One region of the Erwinia sp. E_sp_B01_1 genome, then DNA from elsewhere that is predicted to be linked to it. Evidence: predicted binding sites of a transcription regulator. Region 1 holds the regulator's gene; the other holds the start of a gene.

The links. Region 1 encodes sigma-54, which starts transcription at its own class of promoters, with help from an activator protein. Its sites were predicted from a motif close to GTTGGCACANNTTTCGCTNT; they were not measured.
Region 2: glnK (P-II family nitrogen regulator) is a predicted target of sigma-54. The motif match lies at 7,919-7,938, and genes of this name have one in related genera.

What each region holds. Positions count from the first base shown of each region.
Region 1 is NZ_CP142208.1:510,992-526,472, forward strand. It holds gene VRC33_RS02390 (glutamate synthase-related protein) at 1-4,644, opposite strand, end outside; gene arcB (aerobic respiration two-component sensor histidine kinase ArcB) at 5,620-7,947, shown strand; gene VRC33_RS02400 (hypothetical protein) at 7,944-8,180, shown strand; gene mtgA (monofunctional biosynthetic peptidoglycan transglycosylase) at 8,822-9,544, shown strand; gene npr (PTS phosphocarrier protein NPr) at 9,620-9,892, opposite strand; gene rapZ (RNase adapter RapZ) at 9,889-10,743, opposite strand; gene ptsN (PTS IIA-like nitrogen regulatory protein PtsN) at 10,844-11,326, opposite strand; gene hpf (ribosome hibernation promoting factor) at 11,541-11,828, opposite strand; gene rpoN (RNA polymerase factor sigma-54) at 11,851-13,284, opposite strand; gene lptB (LPS export ABC transporter ATP-binding protein) at 13,333-14,058, opposite strand; gene lptA (lipopolysaccharide ABC transporter substrate-binding protein LptA) at 14,065-14,613, opposite strand; gene lptC (LPS export ABC transporter periplasmic protein LptC) at 14,591-15,160, opposite strand; partial or broken gene kdsC (3-deoxy-manno-octulosonate-8-phosphatase KdsC) at 15,157-15,481, opposite strand, start outside.
Region 2 is NZ_CP142208.1:1,147,533-1,163,013, reverse strand. It holds gene VRC33_RS05545 (metal ABC transporter substrate-binding protein) at 1-754, opposite strand, end outside; gene VRC33_RS05540 (metal ABC transporter permease) at 751-1,617, opposite strand; gene VRC33_RS05535 (ATP-binding cassette domain-containing protein) at 1,620-2,261, opposite strand; gene VRC33_RS05530 (hypothetical protein) at 2,306-2,431, opposite strand; gene VRC33_RS05525 (hypothetical protein) at 2,723-3,076, shown strand; gene tomB (Hha toxicity modulator TomB) at 3,220-3,600, shown strand; gene VRC33_RS05515 (HHA domain-containing protein) at 3,630-3,848, shown strand; RNA gene ffs (signal recognition particle sRNA small type) at 3,941-4,037, opposite strand; gene VRC33_RS05505 (MGMT family protein) at 4,147-4,455, shown strand; gene VRC33_RS05500 (YbaY family lipoprotein) at 4,480-5,037, opposite strand; gene tesB (acyl-CoA thioesterase II) at 5,260-6,126, shown strand; gene amtB (ammonium transporter AmtB) at 6,203-7,507, opposite strand; gene glnK (P-II family nitrogen regulator) at 7,528-7,866, opposite strand; gene VRC33_RS05480 (SmdB family multidrug efflux ABC transporter permease/ATP-binding protein) at 8,138-9,901, opposite strand; gene VRC33_RS05475 (SmdA family multidrug ABC transporter permease/ATP-binding protein) at 9,894-11,663, opposite strand; gene VRC33_RS05470 (Lrp/AsnC family transcriptional regulator) at 11,713-12,171, opposite strand; gene VRC33_RS05465 (PLP-dependent cysteine synthase family protein) at 12,284-13,318, shown strand; gene cof (HMP-PP phosphatase) at 13,390-14,211, opposite strand; gene queC (7-cyano-7-deazaguanine synthase QueC) at 14,408-15,103, shown strand; gene VRC33_RS05450 (YbgC/FadM family acyl-CoA thioesterase) at 15,095-15,481, opposite strand, start outside.

The DNA.
Region 1 (15,481 bases):
GGTCATATATTCGCAGCAGAAATCACCGACGCCTTCCACCACCGCAGTGGCACCGGAGTTACGGACAGCGAAACGGTCACCGGCCTGGCCCTGAACAAACAGACGGCCACCGGTAGCACCAAAGAGTGCGAAGTTACCGATCAGCACGTTGCCTTCAGCATCCTGAGAGCCGCCGCCAGGCGACATCACCACAATTTCGCCACCGCACTGGCCTTTACCCACGCCATCATTACAGGTGCCGTAGTGCTGCAATTTCATGCCGTCATTACAGAACACGCCAAATGACTGACCGGCAGAGCCTGAGGTTGAGAGGTTCACCGTAGCAGGCGCCAGATAGCGACGTCCACGGTCGTCCAGCATGACCGCTGAAATTTTGTTCAAACGTTCTGTATCCAGCTTGTGGTTCAGCAGACGTTCGATATCGATAGCCAGCTGGCCCCCAACGCTTTTGTTACGGTTGTTCAGGATCATGCCTGCGCCAAATTCCAGCGTAGTTTTATTCTGATCAACCAGCTCAAGGTTCAGCTGTTCGATCCAGCCGCTGTCCAGTTCGAAATCTTTTTCCAGATAAACCGGATGCGCGATTTTCAGTTCCGGCACCACGGTCAGCATCGCACGGAAATCAAGTTTGCCGACTTCCAGCGGGTGATCCATCAGATGCAGCATGTCAGAGCGACCGCGTGCTTCACGCAGGGAACGCAGGCCGAGACGAGCCAGGATCTCACGGACTTCATGTGCCACGTTGATAAAGTACTGCGCAAGCTGGCGTGGATCCCCATCAAAGGCTTCGGCATTGGTGGTCAGACCCGCCGGGCATTTCACGTTACAGTTTTTCGCCATCACGCACTTCAGCATCATCAGCGCGGTAGTACCGAATTCGAAGCTGTCTCCACCCAGCAGTGCCGCTTTCACCACGTCGCTACCGGTCTGTTGAGCGCCCGAGCAGCGTAAAAGCACTTTTTCACGCAGGCCATTGGCACACAGCGCCTGATGGACTTCGGCAATGCCAATCTCCGCCACACGGCCAGTATATTTCAGGCTGGTTACCGAGGCTGCACCTGTACCGCCGGTGTTACCGGCGACGTTAATCACATCGGCACCGGCTTTGGCAACGCCGACCGCGATGGTGCCGATGCCTTCTGAGGAAACCAGCTTAACGATAACCCGCACGCGAGCCGCTTTGCAGTCATGGATCAGCTGCGCCAAATCTTCGATCGAATAGGTATCGTGGTGCGGAGGAGGGGAAACCAGCTCCACGCCAGGCGTGCCGCCACGCGCAGCCGCAATTTCTACCGTCACTTTGGCCGCAGGCAACTGACCGCCTTCGCCAGGTTTTGCACCCTGGCCAATCTTGATTTCCAGCTCTTCTAGCATCGGATCGGCAAGGTAAGCAGCCCAGACGCCAAAACGCCCGGAAGCCAGCTGTTTAATGCGTGACGCACGGATGGTGCCGTGACGGGAATAGTGCTCACCGCCTTCACCACAGTTGCTCATGCCGCCAACCATATTGGTGCCGTGAGCTACCGCTTCGTGAGCCGGCGCAACCAGTGCGCCGTGACTCATCGCACCAGAAGCAAAGGTACGGGTAATTTCGCTCGCTGGCTGAATCTCGTTCAAAGGCAGAGAAGGAGCAGAGGTGAAGATGCGTGACAGATAGTCAGCAGCTTTGCCCGTTGCGGCCAGTTGCAGGCCACCGGCCACAATTTCACTCTCGCCAATCTCATCGTTGAAACGGGCCTTAAGCGCGCTGAACAGGGCCGCAAGACGTTCGCTTTCCGGTTTCAGCCCAACGATGCTGTCAGTGAGGCGCAGGGTAAAGTAACCCTCACGGCCTTCTGCTGCTTCACAAACCAGGCCGCGAGTGGCAAAGCCATTGTTGACCAGTGAGTAACGTCCCAGCTTACGGGCAAACTCTGCCTGGCTGTCCACGTGGGTCAGATCGGCAGGGAAGGCCAGGATATCACGCAGCGCCGCAGGACGACGTTTACGCTCCTGATGCATCAGGCTGGTGAACTCACGGTAATCCGCGGTGATAGTGAAATTATCAATCACCTCACTGGAGATACGCTCAAAGCTGGTGTCAGCAAAAGAGTCCGGCTTGATGCTGAAAGCGTTATCCAGTTTTGCCAGCGTCAGCAGACGAATGAACTGATCTTCATCGCGCGGCTTATCAGCAAAACGGATCGGCTGCTCAGTCATATCAATAAAGGTACGCACGGCAATGGTGCCGTAAGAGTGGCCCGCGCCTTCAGCACGCTCTTTAAACAGACCCAGCAAAGGCACTTCGGATTCGCCCTGAATTTTCAGTGCGCTCTGGTGCCAGTCAACGGCCATCTGAGCAATGGTGGCAAAGCCTGCGCCGCCCACTGGCGTTTTGATATTCGGGAAATATTTCTTCAGCACGCGATCTTCAGTATCGAGGAAGTTCGGTTCAAAGAACTCACCGCAGCTGTAGCTTTCAACGGTACACAGGCCCACTTTGCCCATGGTTTTCATCAGCGCTTTTTCAGCCGCTTTGGCATAGCGCTTAAAGGCTTTGTTGCCTTCGACGCCTTCACCGTATTTCTCTTCAGCACGCATCTGCACGCCAAGCGGATAGATCGCGGAAGCGCCAAATCCAAGGGTCGCTGCGATGTGGTGTGAGGAGATGCTCTGCCCGCTTTCAACCACCAGCGAGACATCCAGACGCAAGCCTTCCTGCACCAGACGCTGGTTGATGGCAGAAACCACCAGCAGCATTGGAATACCCGCGCGGGTAGAGGAGATATGGCGGTCGGTAAGCACCGCAATTCCGCCCTGTTCACGGGCAAAATCCACGACCTGCTGAGCCAGATCGTCGATGGCTTTTTCCAGCGCATCAGCATTATCGAGTCGGTTTTGTGGCTCGGTGCCGGTAATCGGGGTATAGAGCATGTCAAAACGAGCGTACGGCGCCACATCCTGTTCACGCAGCTGGAGCATATCCAGATGGGTCAGGATTGGCGTAGGCACGATGATCTGGCGCCCTTTACTGCGTCCCAGATGCGGTTTGGCACCCAGGGCGACGCGCAACGTCATGCCGTCGATTTCACGGATGGAGTCTAAAGGCGGGTTAGTCACCTGAGCAAAGCGCTGTGAGAAATAGTGCGCCATACCGCCTTCATGATCGGATAAGCCGTTGATCGCGTTGCCATAGCCCATTGCAGAGATCTTCTCTGCGCCGGTGGACAACATCGGATCCATCATGAATTTGAAGCTTTCCTGGTTGTAATAGTAGGCAACAAAACGCTGATAAGTTTTCAGATCGCCGCTGTAACGTAGCGGTGAACCTTGTTGCTCTGCAGGAATTAACGGCAGCGCATCCAGCGTCACGCGGGATTGTTCCAGCAATGCCGGATAATCTTTTTCGGCAGCCAGTTTTTCCAGTGCTTCGAGCGTGGTATAGCTGCGTTTTTCGCTGTGATCGTAATAGAGCATGCCACCAGCCTCGATGCGGCCACGGCGTAACACGCTTTCCGGTGGGAAAGCGATCTGTCCCGCTTCTGACATGGCACCGATATAGTCAGCTGTCTCAACAGAACGCAGGGGACGCAGGCCCAGACGGTCAAGGCGTGCGCCGATAACTTCGCCATTACCAAAGATCAGCGCGGCCGGACCATCGTTCTTCTCTTCATATAAAGAGAAGTATTCCAGCATCGCGCGGACTTCAGGAGAAAGTGAAGGATCGTTTTCCCATGCCGGCGGCATCATCGAAACCACGGCGTTGATCAGATCGAGATTATCTTCCATCAGGCGGCTTTGAATACTTTGATCCAGGCGCGAGCTGTCAGACTGCCCTTTAGGGCGAACGATTTTTTTGCCACGTGCCAGCGCCAGAGCGGACTCGGCAATGCGGTTTTTACGGTCAGTGTTCAGCTCGCCATTGTGCGCCATCAGCCGGAAAGGCTGCGCCATAGTGGTGTGCGGATCGGTATTTGTGGAGAAGCGGGTATGGAAGAACAGCCCGCGCACCTGATGATCCGGATCGGTAAGATCTTTGAAGTAAGGGATCACTTCATTAGAGTTCAGGCGGGCTTTCAGAACCTGGGTGCGTGAAGAGAGCGAGAGCGGGTAAAGTCCACCAAACTGGCTTTCAGTAAAGGCACGCGCTTCAATATCCAGCAGGGCGCGGTGAATGCGTTTTTCAAAGTCGTTTTGATCAACCACATCCAGCGGGGCAGCAAACACCCACTGTACGATAGGCAACTGGAAAGAGAGGGCGGCAGGACGCAGCACGCTGCCATCCAGTGGCAGATCGCGTTTCAGCAATACTGGCAGGCCACCGGCGGCCAGGGTCTCTTCTACCAGACGCTCGGCATTCGCGCGCAGTTCAACATCTTTAGGCACAAAGAAGTTACCCACACCGAAACGTCCTGCATTCAGCGGCTGGCCGGTAATTTTACGGAAGAAGTGCAGCGAGATGTCCACGTTAACGCCAGCGCCGTCACCGACGCCTTCCGCCGACATACCCCCACGATGAGGCACGGTGCACAGGGCACTGTGTGCCATCTGCAGTATCTCATGAGTTTGTTCGCCATCCTTACGCGTAATAAAGCCTACGCCACAGCTGTCACTGTCTTGCGTTGGATCGTACAAGCCGTAGGGAAAAGGGTTTGTGTTGGACATCGGGGGCCTCCTCAACTTCTTTTTGACATTGCCTATATTGTTTCAACCACAGAATGCAACTGAGTGGATCTTTCCCAGGCTCTGTATCATTTTCCTGACCGCTTCAAGCGGACGCTGTTAACCCGAGCATCTCCTCTCCGGACTTTTGTAATACATCCATGAAGGGGGGCTGCTCTAAAATTTCCGAATCTCTTAAAGGGAGATAACTTACATCACGAGGGAGTCTTCTTGCTGCATAGATATGCCGGGACAATGGCCCGTCAGGAAAGCTTCCAGCGGATTTCCAACTTATCGGGAAAGCGTACTCAGGTCAAATAGCGCTCTTACAAAGCCTTTTGCCGGGTTAATGCATGTTAACTTTATGATATGTAAGCTTTTGTAAGGCTTTTTTCTGTCGGAGGTATAGCCTCAGTGGCCCCACTAAGTGTGAGCTGTCTCACTGTAGTGCAGGGGCCAAATCTCTGCACCATGCTGGTGCCGGGGGTATTGGCAGCAGAATGTTCTGACAACAGGCACCTGTTTGCTGAAAAGTACTGTTTTTAATTGTGTGGGTTATTTGAATTAAACACCGGGGGATCATTAGTAAAATTAATCACCCTGGCCATGATTAACTTCTCATTTAATGTGAATTTTTATTCGCGTGAGCGCGGCGATTATGCAGCCGAGATCGGCCTGTAGCTATGAATGACAGCCTTAAGACTGCAAAACAGGGCGGGTTCCTCTCTCGCAGATTATGCAATCAATAATATCAGACAGTAAAAATGCTTCAGAAGAATGACAGGCAGGTGGCGGGGGTAAAGCGTTGAGGATATTGGTAGCCTCATTTTATACCAGAACCAACGTGGGCGCAGCCTGTAAGGCAATAGAGAAAGTTTTTAGTGCACCAGCCTGGTGCGCTGCCAGAATGAACAGCCGCTGGTGGGTCTTTTGAGCTTTTACGGTATGATTGTCCCATTGGCACGGAAGGAATCTTTTATGAAACAAATTCGTCTTTTAGCGCAATATTACGTCGACCTGATGGTGAAGCTGGGGCTGGTCCGCTTCTCACTGCTGCTGGCTTCCGCTCTGGTGGTGCTGGCCATGATTGTGCAGATGGCAGTGACCATGGTGCTGCGCGGTCATGTGGAAAGTATCGACATGGTGCGCTCAGTGTTCTTTGGTCTGCTGATCACTCCCTGGGCTGTCTACTTCCTTTCAGTGGTGGTGGAGCAGCTTGAAGAGTCCCGACAGCGGCTGTCGAGGCTGGTGGATAAGCTGGAGGAGATGCGGCACCGCGATCTCGAACTGAATCAGCAGATGAAAGAGAATATCACCCAGCTGAACCAGGAAATTGCCGATCGTATCAAAGCCGAAGAGGCGCGTTTGCAGGTGATGGCCAAACTCAAGGAAGAGATGGTCAGACGTGAAGAGGCGCAGATCGAACTCGAACAACAATCTTCCTTCCTGCGATCTTTTCTGGATGCCTCGCCTGACCTCGTGTTCTACCGCAATATCGATCAGCAGTTTTCAGGCTGTAACCGCGCGATGGAATTACTGACAGGAAAAAGTGAAAAACAGCTGATTGGCCTGACGCCCCGCGATGTTTATGACAACGATGCGGCGACTAAAGTGCTGGAAACTGACGATAAAGTCTTCCGTCATAACGTCTCCCTGACCTATGAGCAATGGTTGCAATACCCTGACGGGCGCAAAGCCTGTTTTGAAATCCGCAAAGTGCCTTATTACGACCGCATCGGTAAACGCAGTGGTCTGATGGGCTTTGGACGCGATATAACGGAGCGTAAGCGCTACCAGGACGCTTTAGAGAATGCCAGCAGGGAGAAGACCACATTTATCTCAACTATCAGCCATGAGCTGCGTACGCCGCTTAATGGCATTGTAGGCCTCAGCCGCATTCTGCTGGATACCGAACTTAATCAGGAACAGCTCAACTACCTCAAAACCATTCACGTCTCAGCCATCACCCTGGGGAACATCTTCAACGACGTGATTGAGATGGATAAGATCGAGCGGCGCAAAGTGCAGCTGGATATCCAGCCGGTGGACTTTACCGGTTTTCTGGCCGATCTGGAGAATCTCTCCGGGCTGCTGGTTCAGCCTAAAGATCTCCGGTTCGAGCTGGAACCTCAGTTGCCTCTTCCCCACCAAATCATGACCGATGGCACGCGACTGCGGCAGATCCTGTGGAACCTGATTGGTAACGCGGTGAAGTTCACCCAAAAGGGCAGCATTGTTGTACGGGTAGAGTATCAGGGAGAAGATTGCCTGCGCTTTGAAGTGGAAGACTCGGGGATGGGCATCCCTCAGGATGAGCAGGATAAAATTTTTGCAATGTACTACCAGGTCAAGGACCAGCGCGGGGGTAAACCGGCAACCGGTACCGGGATTGGTCTGGCGGTTTCCCGTCGCCTTGCACAGAGCATGGGGGGCGACATTACGGTGCGCAGCGCTCCGGGAGCGGGATCCTGCTTTACGCTGACGATAAATGCTCCCCGTATTGCTGAACAGCATGAAGCTGAACAGCCAGCCGATGATATGCCGCTGCCGGCGCTTCATGTGCTGCTGGTGGAGGATATTGAACTCAACGTTGTGGTAGCCCGCTCGGTGCTTGAAAAGCTGGGTAACAGCGTGGAGGTCGCAATGACGGGTGAAGAAGCTCTGGCGATGTTTGACCCCGATGAATTTGACCTTGTGCTGCTGGATATTCAGTTGCCGGATATGACCGGTCTGGATGTCGCCCGGGAAATCCATCAGCGTCATGGCAGACAGCATCTGCCGCCGCTGGTGGCACTGACGGCCAATGTGCTTAAAGACAAGAAAGAGTATCTGGATGCCGGCATGGATGATGTGCTCAGTAAACCGCTGGCTGTGCCAGCCCTGACAGCGATCATCAAAAAGTACTGGGATTTTCAGCAGGAGACGGAGGAGAGCAAAATGGATGAGGAAAAACTGGGATTACTGGATGTCACCATGCTCGAGCAATACATCGAACTGGTTGGTCCCCAGCTTATCTATCAGAGTCTGGATATGTTCGAGCAGATGATGCCGGGTTACCTTGAGGTGCTTGATTCGAACATGATGGCCCGCGATCAGAAAGGCATTGCGGAAGAGGGGCATAAAATAAAAGGCGCTGCGGGATCGGTTGGCCTGGTGCATCTTCAGTATCTGGCGAAACAGATTCAAAGTCCGGAGCTGCCAGCCTGGTGGGACAACGTTCAGGAATGGATCGACGAGTTGAAACATGAATGGCGGAATGATGTGAACGTGTTACGGGAATGGGTTACGGACGCTGGAAAAAAATGACCCCGACCGAGGCCGGGGTGCGCGAATACTGCGCCAACACCAGGGAAAAAGGTAACCTGCGCTATTCTGAGAAGAAGAGTTTAAAAGCACAGGCGCGGTATTGGGTAAAACGCTCAGGAACTACATTAGCAAATCCTACATCACATGTTACCAGATTCATTAAAATGTGTGATGTTGAGCAGCGATTTCAGATAGAAAACATTAATTTGATAACACAGTCAAGCTGGAAATGAATAATCGCGTTAATATGATGCTTATTTGACCAATTGTGAGGATTTTGAGCACTGCGGCCTTGACCTGCTGTCATCGTCAGCTGTTGAGGCCGCTAGCAGCAATGCTAATTGAAAATCCGGCATTATTAAAAACTTTAACTGATTGTATAACAACTTATTTTTCTGAGATTGGCGTCTCGCATGCAAATCCTCTTATCAGGGATGGAGTAAAAGCATTTTTGCAAGTTTTCTCCTATCGATTCCCAGAATTTGATAATTGGATGTTGCTGGATAATCTTGTGTTCCTGTCCGGTTTCTGTAGAGATTATTCCGCCTTATGGCACTTATCAGAGACGGGTAAGGTAAATTTTGCAAAAGCTTACGCGCGAAATTTATAAGCAACGCGAAACAATTAGTTTAGACGTCATTTGGCACTTTCGCTTTCATTTAACCCTGTTTTACAAGTCGGTTTTCTTATGGAACCGATTCCGGACGCGCGGAAGTGGTTGAAGGGAATAGTACATTTGGGAATTTTAAGCATTTTTACGTCTAAAAGTACCATTTTTTTATTACTGGCTGGCTGGAAGTTATCCCTGAGAGTTAAGAACAGTGAGTAATCATCCCATTACAGGAATTGATAAGATAGTCATGGATATTAATGTATGAAACAGCGTAATAAAAAGGGTTTGAAACGTATCAGGGGATGGGCGTTGCGCGCGGTTTTAACCCTGGCTGGCGTCTGGATTGCCGGCATTTTACTGTTCTCGTTCCTGCCGGTTCCTTTTTCTGCAGTCATGGCTGAACGACAGCTTTCGGCATGGTTTCACGGTGATTTCACTTATGTCGCTCATTCAGACTGGGTAGGAATGGATGAGATTTCTCCCTGGATGCCACTGGCAGTCATGGCATCTGAAGACCAGAAGTTTCCCACTCACTGGGGGTTTGACGTTCAGGCCATTCAGTCGGTACTGGATAACGAGGAAGGGGGGCGGATCAGAGGCGCCTCGACGCTTTCGCAGCAGACAGCCAAGAACGTATTCTTATGGGATGGCAGAAGCTGGGTGAGAAAAGGGCTGGAAGCGGGTCTGACCGTGGGAATTGAAACGGTCTGGACTAAAAGGCGTATCCTGACGGTCTACCTGAACGTGGCTGAATTCGGTGAAGGTGTGTTTGGGGTGGAGGAAGCTTCGCAGCGCTATTTCCATAAACCGGCAAGCCGGTTAACGATGTCAGAAGCCGCCCTGCTTGCTGCTGTACTGCCTAATCCCATCCGGTTTAAAGCCAGTGCGCCATCGGGGTATATCCGTCAGCGTCAGCAATGGATAATGCGCCAGATGCGCCAGCTTGGGGGAGAGGGGTTTCTGCGGGAACATAAGCTGAGGTAGGCACTGTCAGGCCCGGCAGTACAGTGCCGGGCCTGAGCCAAACTGGCGTTTAAAACATATTAAATTATTAAACGCTCAATCTTCGTCGAAACCAGCGTTAAACAGCTCAATAACTGCGTTTAATGCCTGCACTTCCTGCAGGCCGGTAGCTTCAATTTCGATGTGGCCGCCTTTGGCCGAATCCAGCATCAGCAGTGCAATAACACTGCTGGCTTCGGCTTCGGTTCCACTCTCATTTCGCAATAACACTTCAGCATCAAAACTCTGGACCAGCTCGAAAAGCTTCATCGCAGGACGGGCATGCATGCCCAGCCTGTTCTTTATCTCTACCGTTTGTCTGACTGTCATGATTTGCGTTTTTCCAGCGTGCGGTGACGTGACTGAACATTTTTACCGCGAGAGCGGAAATAGTCTGCCAGCTGTTCAGCAATATAGACGGAACGGTGTTTGCCCCCGGTACAGCCAATAGCCACAGTAAGGTAACTGCGGTTGTTGGTTTCCAGCATCGGTAACCACAACTCCAGATAGCTCCGGGTCTGATAGATGAAATTATGTACTTCCGTATGGCGATCGAGGAAAGCTGCCACCGGACGATCGAGCCCGGTCATTGGCCGCAATTTAGGATCCCAGTGTGGGTTTGGCAGAAAGCGCACGTCAAAAACGTAATCAGCATCTATCGGAATGCCGTGCTTGAAGCCAAATGACTCGAATACCATCGTCAGTTCACGCTCACGTTTACCCAACAGGCGGGTACGCAGCATCTCTGCCAGCTCATGAACCGACATCTCAGAGGTATCAACAATCAGGTCCGCCCGTGAGCGCAGCGGCTCCAGCAGGTCACTCTCTTCGTCTATGGCGCTCTCCAGAGAGAGGTTCTTGCTGGAAAGCGGGTGCAGGCGACGGGTATCACTGTAACGCCGGATCAACGTATTGCGATCGGCATCGAGAAACAGTAGCTGCGGCGAAAAACTTTCGGGCAGACTGGTCAGGGCTTTTTCAAAAATTTCTGGTGACTCAGGCATGTTACGTACGTCAATACTTACCGCCGCCGACATATTACGATCGGCCAGGGAGTTCGCCAGTTCAGGCAGTAACACCACAGGTAAGTTATCGACGCAGTAAAAACCCATGTCTTCCAGTGCCCGTAATGCGACAGACTTACCCGATCCCGATCGACCGCTGACTATCATCAGCACCATGACTTCTTCTCCTGACAGGCCTGTTCGTGGTCTGGCCGGTGTGGACACCGCGCAGGGCCACACGCTTTACAATGAGCCAGTACAAGCTGGCTCAGATGAATCAGTGGCTCTCTTCAGGGCTTTCAGCCATGATCCCAAAGAGCTCTTCATCCGTCTGTGCTGCCCGCAGGCGGCGACAGACAGTTTTATCTGCCAGACGTTTGGCGACCAGCGACAGCGTATGCAGGTGTGTTTTGCACTGATCGGCCGGCACCAGCAAGGCAAAAAGCAGATCCACCGGTTGATTATCAATGGCATCGAAAGCAATTGGCTGATCCAGACGGATAAACACGCCCACTGCACGCAGTGTATCTTCAACCAGCTTACCATGCGGTATAGCAATACCATTGCCGATACCAGTGCTTCCCATGCGTTCGCGAGTCAGAATCGCTTCAAAGATGGTCTGGTGCGGAAGGTTAAGCTGTTTGGCCGCTAACTCGCTGATAATTTCCAGCGCCCGCTTTTTACTCTGGCAATGAACGCCGCTGCGGGTGCAGGAGACATTCAGTACCGAGCTCAGTTCCAGTTTTAATTCATTGTTCATCATAGTTTCACTTACGTGTTCACTTCTGCCTGGCAAAATGACCGTGTCGAACCCCATGTTTAAAAAGGGGACGCGTAGAGTCATCAGTCGACTGCTCAGCCTGCCTGATTAATTAACGGCTCGCCCCCCGTAGAGAGGGGCGAGCCGGTTATCTTACGTCACCTCATATCCTTAGATAAGGGTGGCGAAGAAATAATCAATGTTTGAGTGAAATTTAGTGCTGCTTCAGCTTGTCTTTGTGTTTATTGAGTTGGCGCGTCAGCTTGTCTATCAGGCCGTCAATCGCCGCGTACATATCTTTATCTTCCGAGGTGGCATGCAACTCACCGCCGTTTACATGGAGCGTGGCATCCGCTATTTGGGTGACCTTTTCGACCTTCAGAACAATATAGACCTGATTAATCCGGTCAAAATACTGCTCCAGTTTGGCAAATTTGGTTGTCACAAAATCACGCAGAGGATCGGTGATTTCAACGTGTTGCCCGGTAATATTGAGTTGCATAGGGTCTTCCTTATCTGTTCGTTCAGACCAGCTGTTTTCGCTGATTTGAGGGCGGGATGGATAAAGACTCTCGGTACTTCGCTACAGTCCGCCGTGCCACCATAATCCCCTGATCGGAAAGCAGGGTGGTGAGCTTGCTGTCGCTCAGAGGTTTGGCGGGATTCTCCGCCGAGATTAATTTTTTCACCAGCGCGCGTATCGCCGTGGAAGAGGCTTCGCCTCCGCCCTCGGTGTTGACGTGGCTGGAGAAAAAATACTTCAATTCAAAAATACCGCGTGGGCTGTGCAGATACTTTTGCGTGGTCACGCGGGAAATAGTGGACTCATGCATATCAACGGCGCTGGCAATATCCGCCAGCACCATGGGGCGCATAAATTCTTCGCCCTGCTCAAAAAAAGCCTGCTGCTGATCGACGATACAGCGGGTCACTTTCAGTAGCGTATCATTTCTGCTTTCCAGACTTTTAATCAGCCATTTCGCTTCCTGCAGATTGCTGCGGATAAACTGGCTGTCACTGTCATTACGTGTGTTACCGCCCAGTGAGGCATAGTGCTGATTAATTTTCAGTCTTGGAACGCTGTCAGAGTTAAGTTCCACCACCCAGCGGTTGCTGGTTTTACGCACCAGCACATCCGGAATAACGTACTCTGGCTCGCTGGTATTGATGGACTGACCGGGGCGAGGATCAAGGGACTGAATCACCTGCATCGCTACTTTCAGCACATCTTCTTTCAGGCGAGTCACCCGCATCAGACTGCGAAAATCATGATTAGCCAGCAGGTCGAGATGTTCACTGACGATCAGCCGGGCCTCTTTTAAGCCTGGTACATCCGGGACAAATTGTGAAAGCTGCACCAGCAGGCAGTCCCGCAGATCGCGGGCGCAGACGCCGACCGGATCGAAGCGCTGCACGCGTTTCAGCACCGCTTCCACTTCATCCATGGTCAGTTCGTCGTTACCAATGCTGTCCAGAATCTCATCCAGCGAGGCAGTGAGGTACCCGGTGTCATCAACCGCATCAACAATGGAAGTGGCTATAGCCCGGTCCGTCTCCGTAAAGGGCGTGAGTTCAACCTGCCACATCAGGTAATCCTGAAGCGTCTGTGTTGTCTCTCCCTGATACACCGGCAGCTCATCGTCGTGATAATCCGTCCCGGTGCCTGAAGGAGTACCAGCGGTGTAGATCTCATCCCATGTCGCATCCAGAGGAAGTTCCTCCGGCATATCTTTTTGTTCAAGCGCTTCACGGGTATCCAGCGCTTCTTTCTCCTGATACTCGCGAGCGTCCACTTCTTCATGAATGTCGGTTTGCTCAAGCAACGGATTGCTTTCCAGCGCCAGCTGAATTTCCTGCTGGAGTTCAAGCGTAGAGAGCTGCAGAAGACGAATAGCCTGCTGCAGTTGTGGCGTCATGGCAAGCTGTTGGCTGAGCCTGAGTTGCAAACCTTGCTTCATATTCAGGATACTGATTCCTTGAAAATCTTACCGGGTATTAACACCTTATCAGAGTCTGAACTCTTCACCTAAATAGACTCGCTTAACTTGTTCATCCTCCAGAATCTCTCCAGGAGTGCCGTGCGCAATTAAATGTCCCTGGCTGACGATGTAAGCACGCTCACAAACGGCCAGCGTCTCACGCACGTTATGGTCAGTGATGAGCACGCCCAATCCGCTGTCACGCAGGTGTTCGATAATTTTCTTAATATCGATAACGGAGATGGGGTCAACACCTGCAAAAGGCTCATCCAGCAGAATGAATTTAGGGTTTGCAGCCAGGGCGCGGGCTATCTCAACACGGCGGCGTTCGCCGCCCGAGAGTGCCTGGCCCATGCTGTTGCGCAGATGCTCAATATGGAATTCATTCATCAGCTCATTCGCCCGATCTTCACGCTGTTCTGTGGTCAGATCGTCGCGGATTTGCAGCACGGCCATCAGGTTATCGTAAACGCTCAGGCGGCGGAAAATCGACGCCTCCTGCGGCAGATAACCAATACCGCGTCGCGCGCGGGCATGCAGCGGCAGGATACTGATATCTTCATCATCAATGATGATCCGACCCGCATCACGCGGGACAATGCCCACGACCATGTAAAAAGTGGTGGTCTTGCCTGCACCGTTGGGGCCAAGCAGGCCAACAATTTCACCGGATTTGACCTGCAGGCTGACATCTTCGACCACGCGACGGCCTTTGTAAGCCTTCGCCAGGTTTTCCGCAATTAAAGTAGCCATAGCTGATTAGTTACTCTTTTTTGGTCCGGTTGACTGGGTGCCTTTGTCCTGCAACTGAGAAGGAACCAGGATGGTCGTCACGCGCTTACCTGAGCTGCCGTAAGCCTGCATCTTCTGCTCTTTCACCAGATAGGTAATACGATCGCCTTTCACGTTGCTGTCGAGCTGCTCCAGATAAGCATTATCAGTCAGCTCGACAAAGTCTTTTGCCAGCTCATAGTGCATTTTCTGAGCGTGACCTTTTACGGGTTTACCATTGTCCTGCAGCTGATAGAAAGTGGCAGGATTACCATAGGCATCAACAATCGTTTTGTTGCTGTCGCCGCCCGGACGGGTAACCACAACCTTATCTGCAGTAATTTTGATTGAGCCCTGGGTCACGATCACGTTTCCGGTAAAGGTCGCGACGTTGCCCTGCATGTCCAGCGCCTGATTTTCTGAATCAACGTTGACCGGCTTCTCTGAGTCGCCTGTCAGCGCGAAAGCGGGCAGGCTGGCCGCCAACAGCAAGCTGAGCGTCAGAAACTTAAGGTTATTTTTCATTTTGGATTTCATAAGAGGTTTTGACCTTTTCAATCAACTCGGCAGTTTTCTTCCGTAAATTTCCACGCATCTTCATCCCGGTAGAGGTAAAGCTACGGCCATAAAGGGTCACCTGATCTTCCGATGTGACATCCTGAGTGACGAGGTTTACTACGGCATTATCGGTCTTGATCCGCTCAAGTTGAGCATCTTGCGTCAGGCTGTTGACCTCAACGTGGCCGTAAAGATACAACATACGGTCATTGGTCAGTTTTGCTTTGTCCGCCCGGACAGACCAGGTCGCTATTTTATTTTCATCGTACATGGTCATCACCGGGTTATCGAACCAGCTGACCGCCTCCGTTGAAAAATAGGTCACTTTGTCAGAGACGAGTTTGTAGTTCAGGGCGCCTTCAGGGTTATAGACCACCGTATTTGAGGTTTGGCTCGTGTAGGTAGGTTCCTGATCGTTGCTTGCTATGGGAGTAGAGCTGTCATCCGGACCGGCCAGATTCCAGCCAATCAGCACTATGGCTATCAGAGCCAGTAATAGTGTAATCCAACGCCTGGTTTTACTCATACAGACTGCCCTTTGGCCTCATCAAACTTATCCTGCGCAATCAATATCAGATCGCAAATTTCACGCACTGCTCCTCGTCCGCCAGCGATACGGGTTACGTAGTGGGCGCGGGGAAGCAGAACCGGATGGGCATCAGCCACTGGTGACGCTGAGACCCACTTCAGCCATCACTGGCCAGTCAATCAGGTCGTCACCAATATAAGCCACCTGCTCGGGGCGAAGTGCTAGTGTATCCAGAAGTTCACGGAAGGCCAAAAGCTTATCTGATTGTCCCTGGTAAAGATGCGTAATCCCCAGGGTGGCGCAGCGATCTTCCAGCAA
Region 2 (15,481 bases), 640 kb from region 1:
CAGAGGCGATCTGTTTAACGAGGCGGGGATCGGTCTGGTTTTCGATGAAGTAGCTGTGGATGTGACTGGTTTTGAGCTGGGTTATCAGCCCGGCCACATCAGAGGCACTGGCTTCAGACTCGGTTGAAAAGCCCACTGGCGACATAAAGCTGACGCCGTAGCGCTGACCAAAATAGCCGAAAGCATCATGGCTGGTCAGGACTTTTCTTTTCCCCTGCGGAATGGCAGCAAAACTCTCTGCCGCCCAGCTATCCAGTTTGTTCAGCTGGCTGATATAGGCTGAACCACGCTGACGAAAATAAGCCTCGTCCTGCGGATCGGCGGCGATCAGCGCATTCATCACGTTGGTCGCATAGACAACTCCATTTTTCATGCTGTTCCAGGCATGGGGATCGGTAATCGATTTGCCGTCCTCCTCCATCGTTCGGGTTTCAATTCCCTGTGAAGAGACAATAACTTTCCCTTTATATTCCGAAGCGGAAATAAGTCGATCCATCCACCCTTCCAGACCCAGTCCGCTCACGAACACCACATCCGCTTTCGCCAGAGCCTGGCTATCCTGGGGAGTGGGCTCAAAGCTGTGCGGATCGCCATCCGGCCCTACCAGACTTTTGACCTTCACATGATCGCCACCCACCTCTTTGACAATATCGGCCAGCACGGAAAAACTGGCTACGGTATCCACCGTTTTCGCCATTGCCATTGGGGTCAGCATTATCCCCGCCAGAGCCAGCGCAACAGGTAACTTCTTCATACTTTCTCCTTACCAACTGAAAACGGGCGCGGACAGAAAATTCCGCCGCAGGGCCCCACTAAAATTGAGATAAAAAACAGCATCGCGGCGCTCAACACCACCGCCGGACCGGCAGGCAGCGAGAGGTAAAAGGAGGCGATTAATCCGCTGAAGCTCGCCAGCAGCGCCAGCACCATAGCGGCGGCAATCATGCCAGGCAGTGCTTTTCCCCAGAAACGGGCTGCGGCGGCAGGCAACATCATCAAGCCGACACACATCAGTGTCCCCAACACCTGAAAACCTGCCACAAGGTTAGTGACGACCAGCACCAGGAAAATGCCATGCACCAGGGGAGCAACCCAGCGATTTTGCGCGCGTAAAAAGCCGGGATCGAAGGCGTCAATAACCAGAGGACGGTAAATCAGAGCCAGAATCAGCAGGGAAACAGCTGCAATAGCGCTGACCAGCAGGATTGAAGGGTTATCCACGGCTAACAAAGAACCGAAGAGAACGTGCAACAGGTCAACGCTGGAACCGCGTAACGAGACGAGAGTGACGCCAAGAGCCAGGGAGCCCAGGTAAAAACCGGCAAAACTGGCATCTTCCCGCAGCGGGGTATAACGACTGACCGCACCAGAAAGTAAGGCGACGGAAAGCCCGGCAATGATCCCGCCGGTCCCCATCGCCACCAGCGATAAGCCGGAGATCAGATAGCCGATAGCCGCGCCGGGTAGCACGGCATGAGAAAGCGCATCGCCAACCAGACTCATTCTGCGGAGTAATAAAAAGACGCCAAGCGGCGTGGCGCTGAGAGAAAGGGCAATACAGGCCACCAGCGCACGACGCATAAAGCCAAACTCAATGAAAGGATGAAGCAGAGCCAGCATTATGAGGCTCCCTGAGCAGGATTAAAGTTCACCCGAGTGACGCTCGATCCTGTCCCTGACCATTCAGCATGGCTGCTTTTGAGACGCACAGTTTGAGGGAAATATTTCTCCACCCTGGCCATATCGTGCAGTACCACAATCAGCGTGCAGCCCGCCTGATGGCGCGCCTGCAACAACTGCAACAGCAGGTCCGTTGTCTGGTCATCGACGCCGGCAAAAGGCTCATCCAGCATCAGCAATGTGGCATCCTGAACCAGAAGACGGGCAAAAAGAACGCGCTGCAGTTGCCCGCCTGAGAGGGTGCCCGGCTGTGCAGTAGCAAAATTTTCCATACCAACTTCTTCCAGCGCTCGCATCACTGCCAGACGCATTTTTTTGTTAACAGCGCCAAACCAGCCACATTTTTCCCAACACCCCATTGCCACCAGGTCAAAAACATTAACTGGAAAGGTTTTCTCTATTTCTGACTGCTGGGGTAGCCAGGCAAGGCTGGCCCGTGGCCGGGAGAAGTTTACTGAACCGCTTACCGGACGCAATAATCCAGACAGAGTCTTAAGCAGCGTTGATTTACCAGAGCCATTTGCTCCGATCAGCGCCGTCATGGTCCCCGGCGCAAATTCCCCCTCAAGAAGGGGTGTCACTGCCCTTCCCTGATAGCCAACTCTTAACTGGTTAAGGGTAATCATCAGGCCAGTGCCCAGTCAGTTAAGATCATCAGCACCGTTACCACAGCGGCGGAAAGCAGCAGACGTACTGAGGCAGACTGGGTTAAGAGGGTACCGTAACGGAGTAAAGCTGAAACAGAAGACATCAGAAATTGCCATTATTATGTTATAACATAACAATAGCATACAATCTCTTTACCGCTTTACGTAATACAAAGTGTATCTAATTATTACTTCCTGTCCGGAACTGTCAGTCCCTATGTAATATAAAGTTTTTTCAACTTCCCCACTTTTAAAGTCGCAGAAATTCACTTTCTCTACTAAGATAATTAATAGCTAAATCATTGAGATAGTTACTTAACTATCCCGAAGGCTTGATTATTGCCTGCCTCTGACCAATTATGTCTATAAGTATTAATTAACTCTGTGGAGGAAAAATGCGCAAAGCGATACCCTTCATTTATACTGATAAAGAAGCAGACCTGTTTCGGTTAACGGAAAACCTTCAGCGGATTATTCCCAAAATAGAACAGGAGCTGACGGGGTCATTGTTTTGGTATTCACAAAACGCGCAATATGTTCCCGACAGCCTTAAAATTATTTCTGTAGAATGTTCAGGTGAATCGCGATATAAGATGAGATACAGCTTTCGCTGGAACGTATTCAACGCCTGTCTCGATATAGATGCAGACCAGACCATCACTGAATCGGTCAATTTTGAATGGATACCTGGTGAACTGATTTTTGATTTCGTTGACAACGATCAGACTACCGTGGCAGATGAATTGTAATATTGCGTAATAGCCCCGCAAATAGTGCTTTATTACGTTATATTTATTTATAAGTTTGGTTAAGAATTAATATCGCTTCCTGGCACACTACTCGCTTAAAGCCCGCGCTGACGGCATCAATACTCGCTATGGAGGGGAAAAAGATGGACGAATACTCACCAAAAAGGCATGATATCGCCCAGCTGAAATTCTTGTGTGAAAATTTGTACGACGAAAGCCTGGCCACCTTAGGTGACAGCCACCATGGCTGGGTCAACGATCCTACTTCCGCAGTCAATTTACAACTCAATGACCTGATTGAGCATATTGCTGCCTTCACCATGAATTACAAAATTAAACACATCGAAGACAGTGACCTGATTAGTCAGATAGATGAATATCTCGATGATACGTTTATGCTCTTCAGTAATTACGGCATTAATGTTCAGGATTTACAGCGCTGGCAAAAATCAGCAAAGCGTCTGTTTAACATTTTTGCAGAGGAATGCGCTCTTGTTCCTTTACCGGCGAGCCATTCATTTTAGCAACCCTTTATTTTTCCTACGGTTTAACAATGACAGATAAACTTCTTACTAAAACTGATTATCTGATGCGTTTAAGACGTTGTCGGTCAATCGACACCCTTGAGCGCGTAATCGAAAAAAACAAATACGAATTATCTGATAATGAGCTGGCTGTATTTTATTCTGCAGCGGATCATCGTCTGGCTGAACTGACCATGAATAAGCTTTACGATAAAATCCCGGTTTCGGTCTGGAAATTCGTTCGCTAAAGTATTTCTCAGAACTGAGTCGCAATTTAATTAAAGGCTGGATTTTACAAAGGAAGGTGGGGCTGGCATACAAGGGCAGAATTGGGTGGGGGCCCTGCCAGCTACATCCCGGCACACGCGTCACCTGCTGCGGCTGCTTCCTTCCGGATCTGACCGAGTTCACAAGTTAGCATTGCGGGAGAACCAACCGGGCCCCCATTGAGTGCTCCATCAGATGGAGCGAGGGCATTATCAATCAAGCCCCAGGCAATTGCAACCCTGCGCCTTTTGACCGTTGCTTTCTTGTTCAGGGAGAACAATGGAACACCCCGATTTTAAACAACGCATTTTTCATATAGTTGCTGCTATTCCCAGGGGCAAAGTCACCACCTATGGCGACATTGCCCGTCTTGCTGGTTCCCCCAGAGCTGCCCGTCAGGTGGGAGGCGTTTTAAAACGCCTGCCTGCAGGCAGTAAGCTTCCCTGGCACAGAGTAATAAACAGACTCGGTGAAATTTCCCTGACCGGTGACGATCTTGATCGTCAGCGTCATGCATTGCTGAATGAAGGCGTTGAAGTTAGCGCAGAGGGCAAAGTAGCGCTGAAAAAATATCGCTGGGAAGGCTAACCGCCCCACAGAGGGGCGGTGATTTTACAATGAAGTAGGTGCAGGAACTGCCCCGGAAGGCGTCATCTGCGTTGGAGAAGTTGAAGGCACCGTTGTCGCCGCTCCGCTTTGCGTTGGCATCGCCATTGAAGGAACCGGGACCAGTATCAACTCCTGCTTGTTCCCGCCATTATTGATAACCGGTTTAACCGTATCGGTAATAAACATCATTTTGTCTTTTACGGTGATAGCTGCACTCAGCAGGATCCTTGCATTGGGCTGAATATCCGCTGGATTGTAAGGCAGGATAAAGTTGAAAGGCGCCTGCTTACCATCGGTTCTCACTACCCGCTGTGAGATGACTTTTGAAGGTGCATCAGCCAGTGAAGCATCAGATAACGTGACCGTCAGCACTGCATCAGGCGGCAGCGCCACACGCTGGCGAATATAGATCGATCCACTGACGTTAGGCTGGCGAAGCGTTGCCTGCTCACCTGCCACCTGTGAAGCCAGCGTCGCCGTGGGCACATCTTTGCCTTTATCAGCACATCCGGAAAGTACCACCGCCAGCGCGGCGCCCGTTAACATTGGCCAGACTTTCATTGATGTATTCTCCTTATGATCAATGCAGAAGTTGATGTTTCAGTTAGCCCAAAGAACAGTCATTCACTGCTCTGTTAACTTTAATTCTGGCACAAGTTACTGATATTTTCCTGGAAGTGCCCTCTCCTCTCTTTATCTCTGAAGATAATTGTCACGCCCCGTTGACGGTAACTGGTCGGATCTCGCAAACTGTGAGCTAGTTGATCACTGAGGATTGCCGCTATGAGTCAGGCCCTGCAAAACCTGTTAAATCTGTTGAACCTGGAAAAGCTGGAAGAAGGCCTGTTTCGTGGCCAGAGTGAAGATCTTGGCTTACGCCAGGTCTTCGGTGGGCAGGTGGTAGGCCAGGCACTCTATGCTGCCAAACAAACGGTGCCCGCAGACCGTATTATTCACTCTTTTCACAGCTATTTCCTGCGCCCTGGCGACAGTCAGAAAGCGATTATCTATGATGTGGAAACGCTGCGTGATGGTCAGAGTTTCAGCGCCAGAAGAGTCAGCGCAGTCCAGAATGGTCATCCTATTTTCTATATGACGGCCTCTTTTCAGGCCCCGGAAAGCGGCTTTGAGCACCAGAAAACGATGCCTGACGTGCCCGGCCCGGATGCGCTGCCCAGTGAAGGCGATCTCGCCCATAAGCTGGCGCATTTCATCCCTGAAAAAGCGCGTGAGAAATTTCTCTCTGAGAAGCCGTTTGAAATAAGACCCGTAAAGTTTCACAACCCGCTCCAGGGCCATGTTGATGAACCTGTGCGGCATGTCTGGATCCGCGCTAACGGCGGCATGCCGCAGGACAAACGTATTCACCAGTACCTGCTGGGTTACGCCTCTGATTTCAATTTCCTGCCTGTTGCACTCCAGCCGCATGGGAAAGGTTTTCTTGAGCCCGGTATGCAGGTTGCCACCATCGATCACTCAATGTGGTTCCACCGCCCGTTCAGTCTTAATCAGTGGCTGCTGTACAGCGTTGAGAGCACCTCAGCATCCAGCGCCAGAGGCTTTGTTCGCGGGGAGTTTTATAATCAGCAGGGTACGCTGGTGGCTTCAACGGTGCAGGAAGGGGTGATAAGAGTGCGTGGGCCCAGATAGCAGAAGCAGGAACGGCTCCCGAAGGAGCCGTTTTGATTTTTAGTTATTTTAGCGCACTACTTTTCCTGCATCAGTTTTACTGGTTGTAAGCATTTTCGCCGTGGCTGTTCACATCCAGACCTTCACGTTCCTGATCTTCCGGAACACGCAGACCTACAGTCATGTCAGCAATTTTAAAGGCGGCGAAGGCAACCACACCCGTCCAGACGATAGTCACACCCACGCTGAACAGCTGGATCCATACCTGATGCCCCATGGTCACCCCTTCTGCATAACCCACGCCACCCAGTGAAGAGGAAGCGAAGACGCCGGTCAGGATGCAGCCTACGATACCGCAGACGCCGTGCACACCGAACACATCACAAGGGTCATCAACACGCAGCCATTTCTTCAGGGTAGAAACGCCCCACAGACCAGCCAGCCCGCCCACGATACCGATAACCAGCGCACCCCCCACACCAACGTAACCACAGGCTGGGGTGATAGCCACCAGACCCGCAATCGCACCAGAGCAGACGCCCAACAGGGAAGGTTTACCGCGCAGCGCCCACTCACCGAAGGTCCAGCTCAACATCGCACCCGCGGTAGCCATGACAGTATTAATGAAAGCCAGGGCAGCGATTTCGTTAGCAGCGCCGGCAGAACCCGCATTGAAGCCAAACCAGCCCACATACAGGATCGCGGTACCGGTAAAGACCATCGGCAGGTTATGAGGTTTAAACGCTTCTTTGCCAAAGCCTGCACGTTTGCCGACCAGGTAAGCGCCGACCAGCCCCGCCACAGCGGCGTTAATGTGCACTACAGTTCCGCCCGCGAAGTCCAGCGCGCCGTCCTGTGCCAGCAGCCCGCCTGACCAGACCATATGTGCAATCGGCAGGTAGGAGAAGGTCAGCCAGATGGCTACGAAAATCAGTACCGCAGAGAAACGGATACGTTCTGCGATAGCACCCACAATCAGACCCACGGTGATACAGGCAAATGAGGCCTGGAAAGAGACGTGGATATACTGATAGAAGGTGCCAACCAGTGCCGTCAGCTGGATGTTTTTCAACATCGCCATGCTGAAGCCACCGAAGAAAGCGTTACCTTCACTGAAGGCCAGAGAGTAACCGTAAATCATCCACAGCACGCAGACCATGGCGAAAGTGACGGAAACCTGAGTCAGCATGGAAAGGACGTTTTTGGCGCGGATTAAGCCGCCGTAAAACAGGGCAATACCCGGCAAGGTCATGAACAGCACCAGCGCGGTACAGATCATCATAAAAGCGTTGTCGGCTTTATCTGCCACCGCTGGGGCAGCTGCCATCGCAAGCGAAGGTAACAGTGCCAGACTGGCGAGGCCGAACAGAGCGAATTTTTTCTTCATTTTATCCCATCCCATCACAATACTTAGCCCCGAAATTACAGTGCTGCTTCGTCAGTTTCGCCGGTGCGAATACGGATGACCCGCTGCAGCTCCGCCACAAAAATTTTACCGTCACCAATTTTGCCTGTGTAGGCCGCTTTGCTGATGACATCGACCACTTCATCGAGTTGATCATCGGCAATCGCAATGTCTATTTTTACTTTTGGCAGGAAGTTCACGCTGTACTCAGCACCGCGATAAAGTTCTGCATGCCCCTTCTGGCGACCAAAACCCTTAACTTCGGTAACGGTCAGCCCCTGAATACCGATAGAGGACAGTGCTTCACGCACGTCTTCCAGCTTAAATGGTTTGATTACCACGGTAACCAGCTTCATACGATCCCCTCCAGGTATTGAAAACGGTTGTTTCGCCCGACACGGAATGAGTAAAGCAAAGGCTGTGCCATAAATTAAAAATTGGCATTTTTCAGACGATTAGTCAGTCCGGCCCTGAGTTCTTCTCTGTGGGCTGCATGATAAGCATAAAAGTAAACCGGACTTCAGGCAGAAAAAACGCACCATAAAGGTGCGTTGCGCGTTAAATTTGTGCAGAACAGGCTTTCAGAGAAAAATATCGCCTGCTAATGGTGCAGCGAAGCGGTGAGTTTTACACAGCATCGCCCGCTTCCAGTTCATCCCCTGCCTGCTGTAATTGATACATCTGCCAGTAGCGGCCCTGTTTTTCCAGCAGCGCCTGATGGGTTCCCTGTTCAACAGCACGGCCACGGTGCAGAACCAGGATGGTATCGGCATCGGTGATAGTAGAAAGCCGGTGAGCAATGACCACCAGCGTGGTTTGCTCCCGCACTGCTTTCAACGCCTTCTGAACGGCCTGTTCGGTGCCGGAGTCAATATTGGCCGTGGCCTCATCCAGTATCAGGATTTGCGGCGAGGCTACCAGCACTCGGGCCATTGCCAACAGCTGCTTCTGTCCAACGGACAGAGTGTTCCCCTGCTCACCCAGACGAGTATGGATCCCTTCAGAGAGGCTTCGCGCCAGATCGGCAAGCTGTACCCTTTCCAGCACCTGCCAGACGGTCTCCTCGCTGATATCACGGCCCAGGGTGACATTGGCGAAGAAGGTATCGGCCAGTACCACCGGATCCTGCTGAACCATCGCCACCCCATGGCGTAATACGCCGTGACTCAGAGTACTGAGAGGTCTGCCATCGAGGTTGATCTCCCCCTGCTGCAACGGATAGTAGCCCATTAACAGGTTCGCCAGCGTGCTCTTGCCGCTCCCGGTATGCCCGACCAGCGCGACAAAGTTCCGCGACGGCACCTCAAGGTTGATGTCGCTCAACACGTTGCGATCGTCCCGATAGGCAAACGTCAGGTCTCTGACCTCAATCCGGCCTGAGGCCAGCGGCTGGACATCGCTGCCGTAATGTTGTCGGGGCGCATCTATCAACTCAAAAATACGCTCACCCGCCACCACGGCCTGTTGCAGCATCGATTGCTGGGTGGTGAGCTCAATCAGCGGTTCGTTTAACCGGCCAAGATAATTGATAAAGGCATAGAGCACGCCCACCTCAATACTCCCGGCAGAAGAGAAGCCGAACAGCATCATCAGGCCGCAGAGGATCAGGGCTGAAAACAAGCTCAGCAGCGGACGCAGCAGGAAACCATCCAGCTTCAGGGTTTCCATTCTTGCCAGATAGTGTGAGCGACTGGCTTCACCCATCCGCTCGCCAAAACGAGCCTGCTGGCGAAACTGCTGGATCACGCTCATGCCATTAATCACTTCATTGAAGCCATTGTTGATATCGGCCAGATAGCTGCGTACACGTCGTACAATCGGCGTGCTGTAACGCTGATAAATCAGCATTACCGTCAGTACGGCAGGGAAGATGGTGATCGCCACCAGCGCCATGCGCCAGTCCAGGCTGAACATCGCCACCAGCATTGCTCCAATCAGTGCCGCACTGCGCAGCACTGTCGCCACTACGGTGACATATAAATCGCGGACGACCTCAGTATCATTGGTTACGCGAGAAATGATCTGCCCTACCGGCTGGGTATCAAAGGCACTCAGCGGCTGACGCAGCGCGGCATCCATAACATCCATACGCAGTTGCTGGACCACGCCCACCGCGGCCTGATTGAATAACAGGGCCTGCCAGTAATGCAGTGCCGCCGCCAGAATTTGCAGCAGAATAAAACTCACCGCCAGCCCGGCCACCAGCCCCAGCGGCATATACTGTTTCGCTACCATATTATCGATAAAGTAGCTGACAAGGATTGGCCCCATCACCTCTGCCCCGGCAGCTATCCACAGCAGTAGCACGGCCAGCCCAAGGGATTTGCGCCAGGGTGAACCATAACTCAGCAGGCGTTTCAGGGTTGGCCAGAGTTGCGTGAGATTAGCCATGTGGGACACCCTTTTCGCTCTCTTCTTCATCCAGTGCAGCCTCAAGCTGCTGATAACGATACATATCCTGATACCATCCGGCTTCAGCGGCGAGCTGTTCATGCCGCCCACGTTGGGTGACTCCCCCTTTCTGCAACACCAGAATCTCACTGGCTTCGGTCAGGGCGGATAAACGGTGCGCGCTGATAATTACCGTTCTTCCCTGCCCCCACTGCCGCAGGTTGTGCAGGATTTGGTATTCGGTACGTCCATCCACCGCAGAGAGCGCATCATCTAGGATCAGGATTTCAGCATCCAGCAGCAGCGCGCGGGCAATGGAGATCCTCTGCTTCTGTCCCCCTGAAAGCATCACGCCGCGCTCGCCCACTTCGGTCTCATAACCTTTTGGCAGCCGCAGAATATCGTCATGCACATTAGCCAGTTTTGCTGCCTGCTCAATATCGCCCTGCCTGGCGCCTGGTCGCCCAAGTGCAATGTTGTTTGCCACGGTATCGGAGAACAGGAAAGGAGTCTGGCTTACTACCGCCAGCCGGCTGCGCCAACTGTCCAGCCGCAGTTGCGTGAGGGGGATCCCCTGGTAGCGGATATCGCCCTGGGCAATATCGAAATGCCGCTGAATAAGGCTGAGCAGCGTGCTTTTGCCGGAGCCGGTGGGGCCGCAAAGCCCCAGCATCTGCCCCGGTCTGAGGTTAACGTTTACCTGTCTGAGTGACGGATAGCGGGCGCCCGGATAACAGAATTCACGAATGGCGACCTGTAACGGCCCCCGTTCTTCAGGCAGGGTTTTAGTGCCATCTGCCACCGCGGGTGCTTCTGATAACAGCGAGCGGATACGGCTCCATGCCGCACTGCCACGTTCAACAATGTTGAACATCCAGGCCAGCGCCAGCATCGGCCAGATCATCAGGCCAAGATACATGACAAAGCTGGTCAACTGGCCCAGGGTCATCTGATTATGCCAGACCAGCCAGCTGCCACCGCCGATCGCCAGCAGGTTGGACATGCCGATAGCGATATAGATAGTGGGGTCGAATCGGGCATCCACTCTTGCCACCCGCAGGTTTTTCTTGCCGGTATCTCTGGCGATGTCGGCAAACTGGCCAGACTGGTGGTCCTCCAGGCCAAAAGCTTTAATCATCCGGATGCTGGTTAAGCTTTCCTGAGTCTGATCATTCAGCGAGGAAAAGGCCGCCTGTGCCAGCTTGAAACGGTTATGCAGCTGATCGCCATAACGTTTTATTACCAGTGCCATGATCGGCATGGGCAGCAGCGCCAGCAGGGTCAGCTGCCAGCTAATCTGCGTGCTCATCACAAACAGCACCACCAGTCCCATAACCAGCGAGTCCACCAGCGTCAGCACGCCTTCACCCGCGGCAAACACCACGCGGTCAACATCATTGGTGGCACGGGCAATCAGATCACCCGTACGGTGACGAAGATAGAATTCGGGATGCTGGCGACTTAGCTGGCGATAGAAGTCCTGCCTCAGCTCCACCGCCAGTTGATAAGAGGCACCAAACAGCAGCACACGCCAGACATACCGCAGCAAATAAACGACCACGGCGGTGATCAGCATTACGCCAAGCCACATCATCAGCCGCGAGTGACTCATCTGCTGGTGGGAGACGCCATCCACAATCATGCCCACGATTTTAGGGGGCAACAGCTGCAGAATGGCGATAACGATCAGCAGGGCTACCGCCCCAAGATAACGTCGCCACTCTCGAATAAAGTACCAGCTTAATTGGCTAAACAGTCGCACAGAAAACGTCCCGGTTAAGATTGAGCAGGGTAAAGAGCAGCGCCCTTCCCTATTTCAGCGGCAGCGCCGTGGTGTATTTTATCTCTTCCATCGCAAAGCTTGAGGTGACATCCAGTAAACCTGGAACACTGTTCACTAAACTTTTATAGAAAGCATCATAAGTTTTCATATCGGCAACCTGAATTCGCAGCAGATAGTCATATTCACCCGCCATACGGTAACACCCCATCACTTCCGGCATCGCCTGCACCACTTCGACAAACTGTTGATACCAGTGGCTACTGTGCTGCTGAGTTTTGATCATCATAAACGCCGTGAGTGACAGATCGAGTTTTTCCGCATTAAGCAGCGCAACCCGGCCGCGAATATAGCCTTCATCTTCCAGCCTTTTCAACCGTTTCCAGCAGGGCGTGGTGGTGAGATGCACAGCATCAGCCATTGCCTGTAGCGATATCGTGCAATCCTGCTGCAGGAGCGTCAGCAGCTTAAGGTCTGTTTTATCTGTCATTCCCTATTCCCGGAGAAAAATATTCTCTTTACAGGTCATTATACAGCAAAGAGAGTAAACCTTTTTTCCGCTTAATGCCGTACTCTTAAGGAAATTTTGCCGGGGAAGAAGTATGACAGATTCATGGGTTTCACACGCTGTTCAGGAGATTAACGCGGATATTCAACGCTCTGCGGATACACATCTGATCCGTCTGCCGTTGGCCGCCTACCCTGGTATCTGGCTCTATCTCAAAGACGAAAGTACCCATCCCAGCGGCAGTCTCAAGCACCGCCTGGCACGCTCGCTGTTTTTGTACGGGCTTTGCAATGGCTGGATAAAAGAAGGCACGCCGATAATTGAGGCATCCTCGGGCAGCACTGCCGTTTCCGAAGCCTATTTTGCCCGTATGCTCGGTCTGCCATTTATTGCTGTCATGCCCGCCAGCACCGCAAAACGAAAATCAGAACAGATCGCCTTTTATGGCGGGCGCTGCCATTTCGTTGAGGATCCCTGCCAGATGTATGCTGAATCTGAACGGCTGGCAAAAGAGCTGAACGGCCATTTTATGGATCAGTTCACCTATGCTGAGCGGGCAACCGACTGGCGTGGGAATAATAATATCGCCGACAGTATTTTTCAGCAGATGAAAAACGAGCCATTCCCGATCCCCGACAGCATCGTTATGAGCGCCGGAACCGGCGGGACTTCAGCAACTATCGGACGCTACCTGCGTTATCAGGGCCATCCTACCCGTCTGGCCGTGGTGGATCCTGAAAACTCCGTGTTCTTCGACTACTGGTACAAGCGGGATAAAACACTGCGCACTATCCAGAGCGGTAAAATAGAAGGGATTGGTCGCCCCCGTGTTGAGCCCTCATTTATCGCAGACGTGGTGGATGAGGTGATCCGCGTTCCGGATGCGGCCAGCATTGCCACTATGCTGTGGCTGGAGAAACAACTGGGACGTAAGCCCGGCGCCTCGACTGGCACCAATGTCTGGGGCGCGTTGCAGCTGGCAGAAAGGATGGCGCAGGAAAAACGAACCGGGGCGATTGTGACTCTGCTCTGTGACAGCGGGGAACGCTACCCCGACAGCTATTACAACCCGGAATGGGTAAAAGAGCATATCGGAGATATCAGGCCGTGGCAGCAAATGCTGGATTAAAAAGCCGGACTTCACTGTCCGGCATGCTGTAATGAAGTTCAGTTCATCAGGACCGCCCGGTATTATCAACCTCAATATTCGGGGGAATAGATGAGGTCTGGGGTCGTAAGCCAGTGGTTCAGGTAATGTGACACACCCTGTGTTTCGCAGTGTCCGATTACCGGTAAATGTGGCAGTACCGATTTAAGCTGGCTCATCGCATTACCCATAATAAAACCGCGCCCCACGGTTTCCAGCATCTCGCGATCGTTCATCGCATCGCCAAACGCCATACAGTCAGCCAGGGTAAAGCCAAGCGCAGCTGAGAGTGAGCCCAGCGCCACGCCTTTATTACAGCCAGGCGGCAGAACTTCCAGGCAATTCCGGGCTGAGAAACAGAGGTGGGCACGCTCGCCCAGCGCTGCGCTCAACGCTTCCTGCAGCTTGCAGAGTTCATCGTGCTCAGCAATAAAACAGATTTTCGTCACTTTATGTGCCGGCAGACGCTTCAGGTCAGCCAGCTGATAGCGAAAACCGCTCATCAGATGAGCCTGCAGGATTTGCGGAAGATCGTGTTGAGTTAACCATCCGTCGTCGTTAAAGACATGCAAACTGGCGGTGGTATCCCAGCTTGTGTGGATGACTTCTTCAGCCACTTCCGGGGAGAGGTCGCTGGATGACAGCAGAATTCCCTGCCGATCGTGGACACGGGTACCATTGCCGGAGATTAAATAAGCCTTCAGCTTAAAGTCGGCAATCAGCGGCTGCATCTCCAGCCAGTGACGACCGGTAGCAAAAGTCAGTAATACCCCCTTCTCTTCCAGCGCCCGCAGCGCGGTCAGGGTTCTTTCGCCTAACTGATGATTTGGCATCAGCAAGGTCCCATCCATATCAAACGCCGCCAGCCGGGCCATCTTCACTCCAGTGTCTGTTTTTTCATCGGATTCAGAGTATCGCCTGGTATTTGCGGAACTGATAGTGAATACATGCGAAAAACGGTTTGATTTTTCCCGCGCCGGGTTCGCCCCGGCTATCATTCCCTGAGCAGCACTACCCTTCTTTTGCCTCAGGCAGTACCATATGGCGCATCGGATAATTAAGGTGAAAAGAATGAAACGTGCAGTAGTGGTTTTCAGCGGCGGACAGGATTCAACCACCTGTCTGATTCAGGCACTGAAACAGTATGACGAGGTGCATTGCATCACTTTCGATTACGGCCAGCGCCATCGTGAGGAGATTGAGATTGCCCGGGATCTTTCGCTTTCACTGGGTGCCCGCGCACATAAAGTGCTGGACGTGACCATGCTCAGTGAACTGGCCGTCAGCAGCCTGACCAGAGATAACATTCCGGTACCGGCTTACGATCCTGAAGCCACAGGTCTGCCGAGCACTTTTGTGCCAGGCCGCAATATTCTGTTTCTGACGCTGGCTTCGGTTTATGCTTATCAGGTCGAAGCGGAGGCGGTGATCACGGGCGTATGCGAAACAGATTTCTCAGGTTATCCGGACTGCCGCGATGAATTTGTCAAAGCTCTGAACCAGGCCGTCACGCTGGGAATGGCCCGTGAAGTTCGCTTTGAAACGCCGCTGATGTGGCTGAATAAGGCGGAAACCTGGGCGCTGGCCGATTACTGGCAGCAGCTGCCCCTGGTACGCAATGAAACCCTGACCTGTTACAACGGAATAAAAGGCGATGGCTGCGGCGAGTGTGCTGCCTGCCATCTTCGCGCCAATGGCCTGAACCAGTACCAGGCCGACAGCAGCGCGATCATGGCTGAGATGAAGCTGAAAACAGGCTTACGCTGACAGCATCTCTTCCATCCTTCTTTTCAGCTCTCCCTCCATCGGCTGCGCCTTTTGCGTGCGCAGATCGATGCAGGCAAAAGTCAGCGTGGCGTCTGCTACGGCTTCGCCCAGAGGTGCCAGCGTCACCGTCTGACCTATAACGCCACTTTTCCCGCCCAGCTGCACCAGCTTGCTTTGAATATTCAACACATCCCCCATGACCGCCGGACGGCGATAATTAATGTTGATATTGACCACGACAAACGCCAGGTGATTTTCCTGCAGCCAGCTGAACGACTTCAGCCCTTCAAGCCATTCCCAACGGGCTTCCTCAAGGAATTCAAGATAGCGGGCATTGTTAACGTGCTGATAAACATCCAGATGATAGCCACGGACTTT